Regions from separate parts of the Mesorhizobium sp. WSM4813 genome, predicted to be linked through region 3. Evidence: riboswitches for the same ligand, from Rfam matches in the RefSeq annotation. Region 3 holds a riboswitch; each other region holds the start of a gene.

Region 1 (3,136 bases), on a different contig from region 3:
CATCAGATAGGTGGCGCGGTAGGGATCGTCGGCGGGTCCGAGCCCCGCCTCGACATAGGCGCGGACGCTGGCGAAACCATCCATGTCGGGCATTTGCGGCAGGTAGCGCACTGTCGCTGAAGGCTGGCGGAACACCTCACCGTCCTGCGGCTCGATCAATCCCGCAGCGATCTTGAGCAACGTCGACTTGCCCGAGCCGTTGCGGCCGACCAAAGCGATCTTGTCGCCTGCCGACGCCGTCAGTTCCGCCCCGTCGAGCAGCGGCGTGCCACCAAAGGTCAGTTTTATGCCGTCGAGATTGAGAAGTGGCGGCGCCATGTCAGCTTTCAGGTAAGGGGAAATGGGTGTCCGAGCAACAGCGCGCGGCCGCTGCCCAGCGCGATTTCGAGCCGGCCCTTGACCTCATTGGAAATGGTCAGTGACGAGCCGAATGCCACCTCGACATGGTTCAGCGGCCATTTGGCGCCGGTCACGGTCAGGCCGGAAAGGTCGGAAAAGCCGAGAATCGAAAACAGCGTGCCATCGGCGTAGTCGAAGCCGGCCTTTCCGCGAAGCAAGGGGATGCCTTCCTGTGCGCCGCTGGTCAAAAGCACCTCCGTGCCTGCCTCGGCCAGTCGGACGCTGAGCGCCAGGTGCAGGAAGGTGTGGTCGGTGCGCTTGCCGCCGAACGCGCCGGCGAGCACGAGGCTGGTCGCGCCGCGTTCGAGCGCGGCGGCGATAGCCAGTTCGCCGTCGGTCTTGTCCTTTTCTGCCGGAAACACCTGGCGGGGCACGGCGGCCAGTTCGTCCGGCAAATCCGCCGGCACCGAATCGAAGTCGCCGACCCAGAGTTCCGGCGTCAGGCGCAGCGTCCGGGCATGGCTCATGCCGGCGTCGGCGGCGATGACACGGGAGCCTTCGACCTGGCGGTCGAGCAGCGGCGTGCGGATTAGATCGCCGCCAAGCAGAATGGTGAATTTGCTCATATGCGTGGCCCTTACCAGCCCTGCTTGCGAAACGGAAGGCCGCGTGCTGGATGCCCGGCAAAACTTCCGCTTGCGCCGCAACTGGGCCGGGCCTATGTGTCGAAACGCTCTAACGGGGTGCTGGACGCGATCTTCGCGGACCAGCTGAGAGGCAACCATGCCAACCCGCTGAACCTGATCCGGTTTGTACCGGCGGAGGGATTAGACGTTTCGGACAGCCCGACGCCTCAATTCCTTTCAACACTAACGAAGGAGGCGCCGATGCGCACGTTTTTATACACTCTTGTTTCGGCAGTGCTGCTTGCGGCGTCCGTTCTCGCCGGCACCGGGCCAGCATCCGCGCAGGAAAAACTCACCGTTTATACCTATGAGAGCTTCACCGCCGACTGGGGTCCTGGCCCCGCGGTGAAGAAGGCCTTCGAGGCCGAATGCGGCTGTACTCTCGAATTCGTCGCGGTCGCCGACGGCGTCGCCCTGCTCAACCGCGTCAAGCTGGAAGGGGCCGCGACCAAGGCCGATATCGTGCTCGGCCTCGACACCAATCTGACGGCGGAAGCCAAGGCCACCGGCCTGTTTTCACCGCATGGCGCCGTCATCGACGTCAATGTGCCAGGCGGCTGGAGCGACGATATTTTCGTGCCGTTCGACTATGGCTATTTCGCCGTCGTCTACGACACCGAAAAGCTCAAAAACCCGCCGAAGAGCCTGAAGGAATTGGTCGAGGGCGATGCCGATGAGAAGATCGTCATCCAGGATCCGCGCACCTCGACGCCCGGTCTCGGCCTGCTGTTGTGGGTGAGGTCGGTTTATGGCGACAAGGCGCCGGAAGCCTGGGCCAAGCTTAAGGCAAAAGTCCTCACCGTGACGCCGGGCTGGAGCGAGGCCTACGGCCTGTTCACCAAGGGCGAGGCGCCGATGGTGCTGTCCTACACCACCTCGCCGGCCTACCACATGGTTGCCGAAAACACCGAGCGCTATCAGGCAGCGTCCTTCGAGGAGGGCGAGTATCTGCAGATCGAGGTTGCCGGCATAACCACCACGGGTGCGAAGAACCCGTTGGCGAAACAGTTCATCGCCTTCATGACCGGGCCGAAATTCCAGGATGTCATTCCCGAGACCAACTGGATGTTCCCGGCCGGCAAGACCGAGAAGCCGCTCAATCCGGCTTTCGACAAGCTCATCAAGCCGACCAAGACTTTGCTGTTCAGCCCCGAAGAGGTCGCCGCGAACCGAAAGGCCTGGGTCGACGAATGGCTGTCGGTGATGAGCGAGTAGCTTGTGATTGAAAGATGATTACTCTACGGCGCCCCCCTCTGTCCTGCCGGACATCTCCCCCACAAGGGGGGAGATCGGATGTCACTTCCGCTTTCGCCAATCGCAACAGTCGAAAGATTGAGGCGAGGGTGAAGCTGCCAATCTCCCCACTTGAGGGGGAGATGTCCGGCAGGACAGAGGGGGGTGGGCGGGAACTCGACCTCAGCCATATTTTTTGCTTCGACGATCGTTGAACTAGGCAGGGCGGCATGCACACTGGCCATCCTACCGATCCCCGCGTCACCGCCGGCACCATCGCGCTTGCCGCTGTTGCGCTGCTGATCGGCGGGGCCTTCGCCGGGCTCATCCTTGAGGCTACACGCGATCCGTCCGGCGCCATTTCGGGCTTCGATTCCTACCTCTTCCGCGTCGCCCGTTTCACGCTGTGGCAGGCTTTGCTGTCAACACTGCTTTCCGTCGTGCCGGCGCTGTTCGTTGCGCGGGCGCTGTCGCGGCATCCGCGCTTCTTTGGCCGCGGCCTGATCCTGCAGCTCTTTGCCGTGCCGCTTGCGCTGCCGGCGATCGTCGCTGCGCTCGGCATTCTGGCCCTCTATGGCCGTGCCGGCTATTTCGCCGGCGTGCTCACCGCGATTGGCGGCCAGGGCTGGCCGGGCATTTACGGCCTGCCCGGCATCCTCGTCGCCCATGTCTTCTTCAATCTGCCGCTGGCGACGCGGCTGTTCCTCGAGGCGCTGGCGACAGTGCCGGCCGACCAGTGGCGGCTGGCGAGCCAGCTCGGCATGGGCGCCAGACCCGCATTCCGGCTGATCGAATGGCCGACGCTGCGTGCGGTACTGCCAGGCGTCGCCGGGCTTGTCTTCATGCTCTGCATCACATCCTTTACTATCGTGCTCACG
Region 2 (3,136 bases), on a different contig from region 3:
TGAAGGTGCCGTCGCCCGCCCCTGGTGAAGTGCTGGTCAAGGTCACTGCCTGCGGCATGAACAACACCGACGTCTGGGTGCGACAGGGCGCTTATGGCACGGAAGAAGACGCAGCCGCCGTGTCGACCTGGCGGCGGCAAGGCAACACGCTGACTTTCCCGCGAATCCAGGGCGCCGACACGGTCGGCCACATTGTCGCCGTCGGCGATGGTGTCTCGCCGGACCGCATCGGCGAGCGGGTGATGGTCGACTTCTCCATCTACAACCGCAACGACGATTCACTCGCCGACATCGACTATATGGGCCACGGCCGTGACGGCGGCTATGCCGAGTACCAGGCCGTGCCGGCCGACAACGCCCATGTTGTCGACACCAATCTGACCGATGTCGAACTCGCCACCTTCTGCTGCGCCTATCTCACCGGCGAACAGATGCTGGAACGCGCCGCGTTGAAGGCCGGCGAGCGCGTGCTGGTCACCGGCGCCTCCGGCGGCGTCGGCTCCGGCATCGTGCAGCTGGCGCGGGCGCGCGGCGCCATTCCCTATGCCGTCGTCGGCAAGGGCAAGGAACAGGCGGTGCTCGACATCGGCGCCGAGGCAGTGATCACCCGTGGCGTCGCTGACCTGGCGGCTGCGGTAAATGGGGCGGCAGGCGGACAGCCGATCGACGTGGTTGCCGACTTGGTCGGCGGCGCGATCTTCAATGACCTCTTGCGCATCCTTCGGCCCGAAGGCCGCTACACCACGGCCGGCGCGATTGCTGGCCCGGTCGTGCAGCTCGATCTGCGCACCATGTATCTCAAGCAGTTGCAGCTGCACGGGTCCAGCCAAGGCACGCGACACGATTTCCGCCGCATCGTCCACTACATCGAGGAGAAGAACATCCGGCCGCTGGTCGGCGGTGTCTACAGGCTCTCCGATTTCCACCGCGCCCAGGCGGATTTCATCGCCAAGGACTTTGTCGGCAAACTGGTGGTCGTTCCGGATGCCGTTTCGGATTTCGCTGTAATCCGTTGACAACCAACACTAACAAGATGTCGGGCTGTTCGCTGACACGGTGAGATCGAGCGCGACATGGCCTTGCGGGGCGCCGAAGCGAAGGAAGGCTTCCGACAGCGTCGCAAACACCGGCCCGGCGTCACCGCTCAGCTTCGTGCAGAAGTTCTTCGATCTGTCGAAGACGCCCGAGGTCTTGAGAAAGTCGATGCAGCCGTAGATCTCGTCCATGTGATGGCCCTCGCCGAGCGGATAGAGCGAGAACTGCGCGGCGACCTGTTGTCCGTTTTTTTTCGCGCTGTCGACATGCGCCCGCGCCGCACCGATGCGCTCGGTCAGAGACAGTCCGTGGCTGCTTCCGGAAATCGGTGTGCAGATCGGATCGTCGGGCTCGCCAGGGCAGCCGCGCGACACCGTCGCCGACAACACGCAATGCGCGCCACCTGCCGCCGCCGAGGCGAACAGATCGCGCATGGCCGGGAAAAGCTGTTCGGGCGGGCCGACGATCAGCGTCGAGATGTCGTCGGTCTCGATGCGGAAATTCGGCCGATAGGAATCCATCGCCGAAATTGCTCTAAGGATGACGCCGACGAAATCGTCGCACATCGGATACAGGGAAATCTGTGCACCTGAAAACATAGTCGCCTCGCTCCGCTGGCATTACCCAGATCAGCTTGAGGGACCGAAGGCTTGGCACCTTCCATCTCAGCCCCGGCAATACGGAGCGCCCCTGTCGATAGGGTGGACGTAGCACCGGCGCGGTGGATGTTCAAGTAGGATCCCGGGGCAATCGCTTCAGACCAATTGCCGAGCGTGGCGCCGCCAGCGAAGCTGCCGACTTCGCCAATCACCAACGCCCATTCAGCCTCTGCCTTCGGACGACCTGATCAGCTCAGTGACCCGACCTGCTTGACCGCGGCTTCGAGCGATCTTTCAAACGCGTCTACCACCTGATCGACCTGGGGCTCGGTGATGATGAGCGGCGGGCAGAAGGCCAGCGCGTCGCCCATGTTGCGCGAGATGACGCCGTTCTGCTGCATAAAACCGTTGACGAGCCCGCCCAGCGCGCCGGCCGTCTCCCACGGCGTCTTGTCCGCCTTGTCGCCAACCAGTTCGACCGCCGCGATCAGGCCGACGCCGCGCACCTCGCCGACAAGCGGGTGCGGAGCGAGCTCGCGCAGCCGCTTCTGCATATGCGCGCCGACCGTGCGCGCATTGCCGACAAGGTCGCGTTCCTCGATCAGCTTCAGGTTCTCGAACGCGACCGCCGCCGCGACTGGATGACCGCCGCCTGTGAAGCCGTGGCCGAAGGTGCCGATGCGATTGCTTTCGTCGGCAATCGGCTCGAAAACCTTTTCGTTGATCAGCAAGGCTGAGATCGGCAGGTACGAGGAAGAAATCTGCTTCGACAGCACCATGATGTCTGGCCTAATGCCGAAGGTCTGCGAGCCGAACATTTCGCCGGTTCGGCCAAAACCGCAGATGACCTCGTCGGCGACGAGCAGGACGTCGTATTTCGACAGGACCGCCTGAATCTTCTCCCAATAGCCGGCCGGGGGAACGATGACGCCGCCGGCGCCCATGATGGGCTCGCCGAAGAAGGCAGCGATGGTTTCCGGTCCTTCGGCGAGGATCAGCTTTTCCAAATCGTCGGCAAGCCGGCTCGAAAACTGCTCTTCGCTTTCATTTGGCAATCCCTCGCGCCAATGGTGCGGCGTCGCCGTATGCAGCACATTGGCGATCGGCAGGTCGAAGGAAATGTGGTTGTTGGGCAGGCCGGTCAGGCTTGCCGAGGCAATGGTGACGCCGTGATAGCCGCGATTGCGGCTGATGATCTTCTTGCGTGCCGGCTGGCCGAGGGCGTTCGACCGGTACCAGATCATCTTCATGGCCGTATCGTTGGCCTCGGAGCCGGAATTGGTGAAATACGCCTTGCTCATCCGCACCGGCGCCATCTCCACAAGTTTCTCGGCGAGATCGATCAGCGGCGAATGCGATTTGGAGCCGAAGTCGTGATAGTAGGGCAGCTTGGACATCTGGCGCACCGCCGCGTCGACCAGCCGCTTCTCGGAGAAGCCGACCGCGACACTCCAAAGCCCGGCCATCGCCTCGATATAGCGGTTGCCGGCGAGATCCTCGAC
Region 3 (3,136 bases):
GGGCCTTTCCCAGTGAGGTATCCATGTTCGGCATTCGTCGGGTTGAAGTGCCCCCCTGCCGACTCATGGCCGGTCTGATGATCGCACTTTCCGGTTTCATGAACATGGAATGCGACCCATTCGCCCGCAGGCAGTCCTGTAACCTCCAACTCTATCAGCACCCCTTGCGCCGTCTCGGTCAGCGTGGCCGTTCCGTTCTTCTCGCCAGCCATGTTGACGAATTCGGCTTTTGCAGTCGCGGTGTCCTGAGCCGCTGCAGGCATCGCGACCGCCAGCGCCAACCCTGCTGCTACAACCAATTTTTTCATCGACTCGGCCTCCGGTTGTCCAAGGCATCCAAACAACAAAGGGACCTCTTCGTTCCATTTGGAACTTGGGTTTTTGTCTCCGGCACGGCCGCCAGGAAAGCGACGCCGACCACCTTTTCGATGTGTCTTCAGTCTACACCAGTTCGAAGAGTTCCGCGGTTTGCCAGCCAGCCAGCAGTATGATGATACCCCCTACGAGCCTGAGAAGCGTCTTTTCTGTAATCGACTTCACCATCAATCCGGCCATCGGCGCTGCGATCACGCCGCCGAGGACCAAGCCGGCAACGGCGATTAGATTTTCCGCCAGCTCTCCTGCCTCCTCCCAATGGCCTGTTAGCAAGGCAAACAAGAAGGTCAGAGACACCGAGAACGTGATGAGGAACTCGCTGGCATTAACCGTTCCGATAACATAGCGGGGCGTCCCGCCAAAACCGAGAAGGCCCGTCGTTACGATGGGTCCCCAGCCGCCACCCCCTGCGGCGTCGAGAAATCCACCACCAAGTCCAAGCGGAGCTACCGCGCCTGCAGGAACCGGCTTGCTTGGGATCCGCCGGAAGGAACGGAACAGGAGCCAAGCTCCGACGAGTGCAAGGTATGTGGTCACATGTGGCTTCATGACGGCCCCTTCAAACGACGTAAGCACAAAAGCGCCGAGAACGCCGCCGAGCACGCCAAACGGCATCAGCCGCCAGAAAAGTTTCCAGTCGATATTGCGGTGATAGAGGTGAGCCGAGCCCGAGGCCGCAGTGGTAAACAGCTCAGCCGCGTGAACTGAAGCCGAAGCGTGTGCAGGAGAAACGCCAAACCCCAGCAGTGTTGTCGAGCAAACCACGCCGTAGGCCATGCCGAGAGCCCCGTCCACAGCTTGCGCTACAAACCCCACGAGCGCAAAAAGAATGAATTCTTGCATTTGGCTCTCCAACAAAGCGCGGTTGTAATTGGCGAAAGAGAAACCCGCTGCCTCAACGTACGCAATTTATGCCTTCATGCTTCCACAATTCACCAAACGCCTGGGATCGATAATGGTGACGACGAATGGGAAACTGTCCGCTCGATCCACGCCTTCCTTACACTTTCAAAGTCATTTAGCTTCTCAGAACATTCAGGCGATCTCGAACACGATGCTGGGTTGGCACCCTCTTAAGTTGAAGCCGCGCATTAATCGACCTTCCTCGAAAGACCACGTCAGTCGCTCAAGCCGCACCTCCGCCGACCTGAGGTTTCCAGGTCGGACGCAGGCTTGCAGCTCTACCCCATATCTGTTTAATTGCCGCCATCCACAGGGGTGCTCCGTATCGTCGGGGCTGAGAGATGGGCTGCTAGCCCGTAAACCCTAGAGCTGATCTGGATAATACCAGCGGAGCGAGGCGGGCGATGTTTTCTGACGCACAGATTTTTCTTTATCCGACAACCGGCGATTTCGTCGGCGTCATCATCTCCGCGCTCGATGCGCTCGACCCTTGTCGCGATCCGTTGCGCATAGGCACAGACGATATTTCGACGCTGCCGGTCGGCCCCCTCGATGGCCATGTCACGATCGAGCTTACGGTTTCGGCCAACAGCCCGACCCTGCGCTGATCCTTTTCGCGCCGGAGGTCTCGCATGTCCCAACCTTTCTCCGCCGCACCGCGAATCGCAGCCTTGTTCGCCAAGGTCGGACCGGTCCTTCTATCGGTCGGCGCGCTGGTTTTGGCTTGGTAGCTCTATGCGCGCATCTCGGGCATCTCGCCCACCACGCTGCCCGCGCCGTCACGCGTCCTCGCCCAGGCCATCCAGCAGCGCCAGGCGCTGTTCGACAACACCGTGCCGACGATCAGCGCTACATTGGCGGGTTTCGCCTGCTCGCTGGCCGTTGCCTTCATCCTTTCGGTGCTGATCGACTTCTTCAAGCCGCTGCGCCGCGCCCTGTTCCCGGTGTTCATCATCAGCCAGACGCTGCCGCTGGTGGCGATCGCCCCGCTAGTCGTTCTCTGGTTCGGCTTCGGGCTCACGCCGAAGATCATGCTGGTCGCCCTCGTGACTTTCTTTCCCATGCTGGTCGCGCTGGTGCAGGGTTACGAATCGACGGATCGAGACATTTCGGCGCTTCTGAGTTCGATGGGCGCTTCCCGCATGCGCATTTTCCTGCTGGCCCGCCTGCCCTCCTCGCTGCCCTATTTCTTTGCCGGACTGCGCATCTCGATCACCTATGCCGTGGTGGGCGCCATCTTCGCGGAATATGCCGGTGCTGCCAAAGGGCTCGGCATCTACATGCTCAACGCCAAGAACAATTTCCGGCCCGATCTCGTGCTGGCGCCCGTGCTGGTCAGCGCCTTGCTCACCCTGGTCCTGTTTGCCGCTACGGTGCTGATCCAGCGCGTCGCCGCGCCATGGGAGCGGCTCGATGGCGCACGAAAATCATGAGCAGGCGGCTGGAGCTGCGCGACGTCAGCAAGCGTTTTGGCGACATCGACGTGCTTGCCGGCATCACCCTGCATGTCGAGCCGGGCGAACTCGTTTCAATCCTCGGCCCCTCCGGAGCCGGCAAGTCCACTATCTTCAGGTTGCTGACGGGCAGTCTCGAAGGCCACGCCGGCGATGTCGACTTCGATGGGCGGCCACTGGCCGACGCGCGCCGACCTTTTGCCTTCATGCCGCAGCACGATGCCCTGATGCCTTGGCGCACAGTTATCGACAACACCGCGCTCGGCCTGGAAGTGCAGGGCATGTCCCGCAAGGCGGCGCGCCGCAAGGTGGCGCCACTCTTCGGCGAATTCGGCCTTGCGGGCTTCGAGCAAAAATATCCGGCGCAGCTCTCGGGCGGAATGCGCCAGCGCGCCGCGCTGTTG

The links. Region 3 has a riboswitch for thiamine pyrophosphate ahead of AC0L25_RS16620 (YkoF family thiamine-binding protein). Riboswitches for the same ligand answer to the same signal wherever they lie in the genome.
Region 1: another riboswitch for thiamine pyrophosphate. It lies ahead of thiB (thiamine ABC transporter substrate binding subunit); the one in region 3 lies ahead of AC0L25_RS16620 (YkoF family thiamine-binding protein).
Region 2: another riboswitch for thiamine pyrophosphate. It lies ahead of AC0L25_RS11500 (YkoF family thiamine/hydroxymethylpyrimidine-binding protein); the one in region 3 lies ahead of AC0L25_RS16620 (YkoF family thiamine-binding protein).

Annotation. Positions count from the first base shown of each region.
Region 1 is NZ_JBVVQU010000056.1:26,011-29,146, reverse strand. Features, by position in the region: gene AC0L25_RS26150 (ABC-F family ATP-binding cassette domain-containing protein) at 1-318, opposite strand, end outside; gene AC0L25_RS26145 (thiamine diphosphokinase) at 327-965, opposite strand; TPP riboswitch at 1,069-1,183, shown strand; gene thiB (thiamine ABC transporter substrate binding subunit) at 1,227-2,240, shown strand; gene thiP (thiamine/thiamine pyrophosphate ABC transporter permease) at 2,489-3,136, shown strand, end outside.
Region 2 is NZ_JBVVQU010000016.1:43,694-46,829, forward strand. Features, by position in the region: gene AC0L25_RS11495 (alcohol dehydrogenase family protein) at 1-1,016, shown strand, start outside; gene AC0L25_RS11500 (YkoF family thiamine/hydroxymethylpyrimidine-binding protein) at 1,026-1,634, opposite strand; TPP riboswitch at 1,625-1,737, opposite strand; gene AC0L25_RS11505 (aspartate aminotransferase family protein) at 1,883-3,136, opposite strand, start outside.
Region 3 is NZ_JBVVQU010000025.1:84,844-87,979, reverse strand. Features, by position in the region: gene AC0L25_RS16630 (superoxide dismutase family protein) at 1-308, opposite strand, end outside; gene AC0L25_RS16625 (sulfite exporter TauE/SafE family protein) at 442-1,218, opposite strand; TPP riboswitch at 1,580-1,692, shown strand; gene AC0L25_RS16620 (YkoF family thiamine-binding protein) at 1,683-1,886, shown strand; gene AC0L25_RS16615 (ABC transporter permease) at 2,022-2,711, shown strand; gene AC0L25_RS16610 (ABC transporter ATP-binding protein) at 2,708-3,136, shown strand, end outside.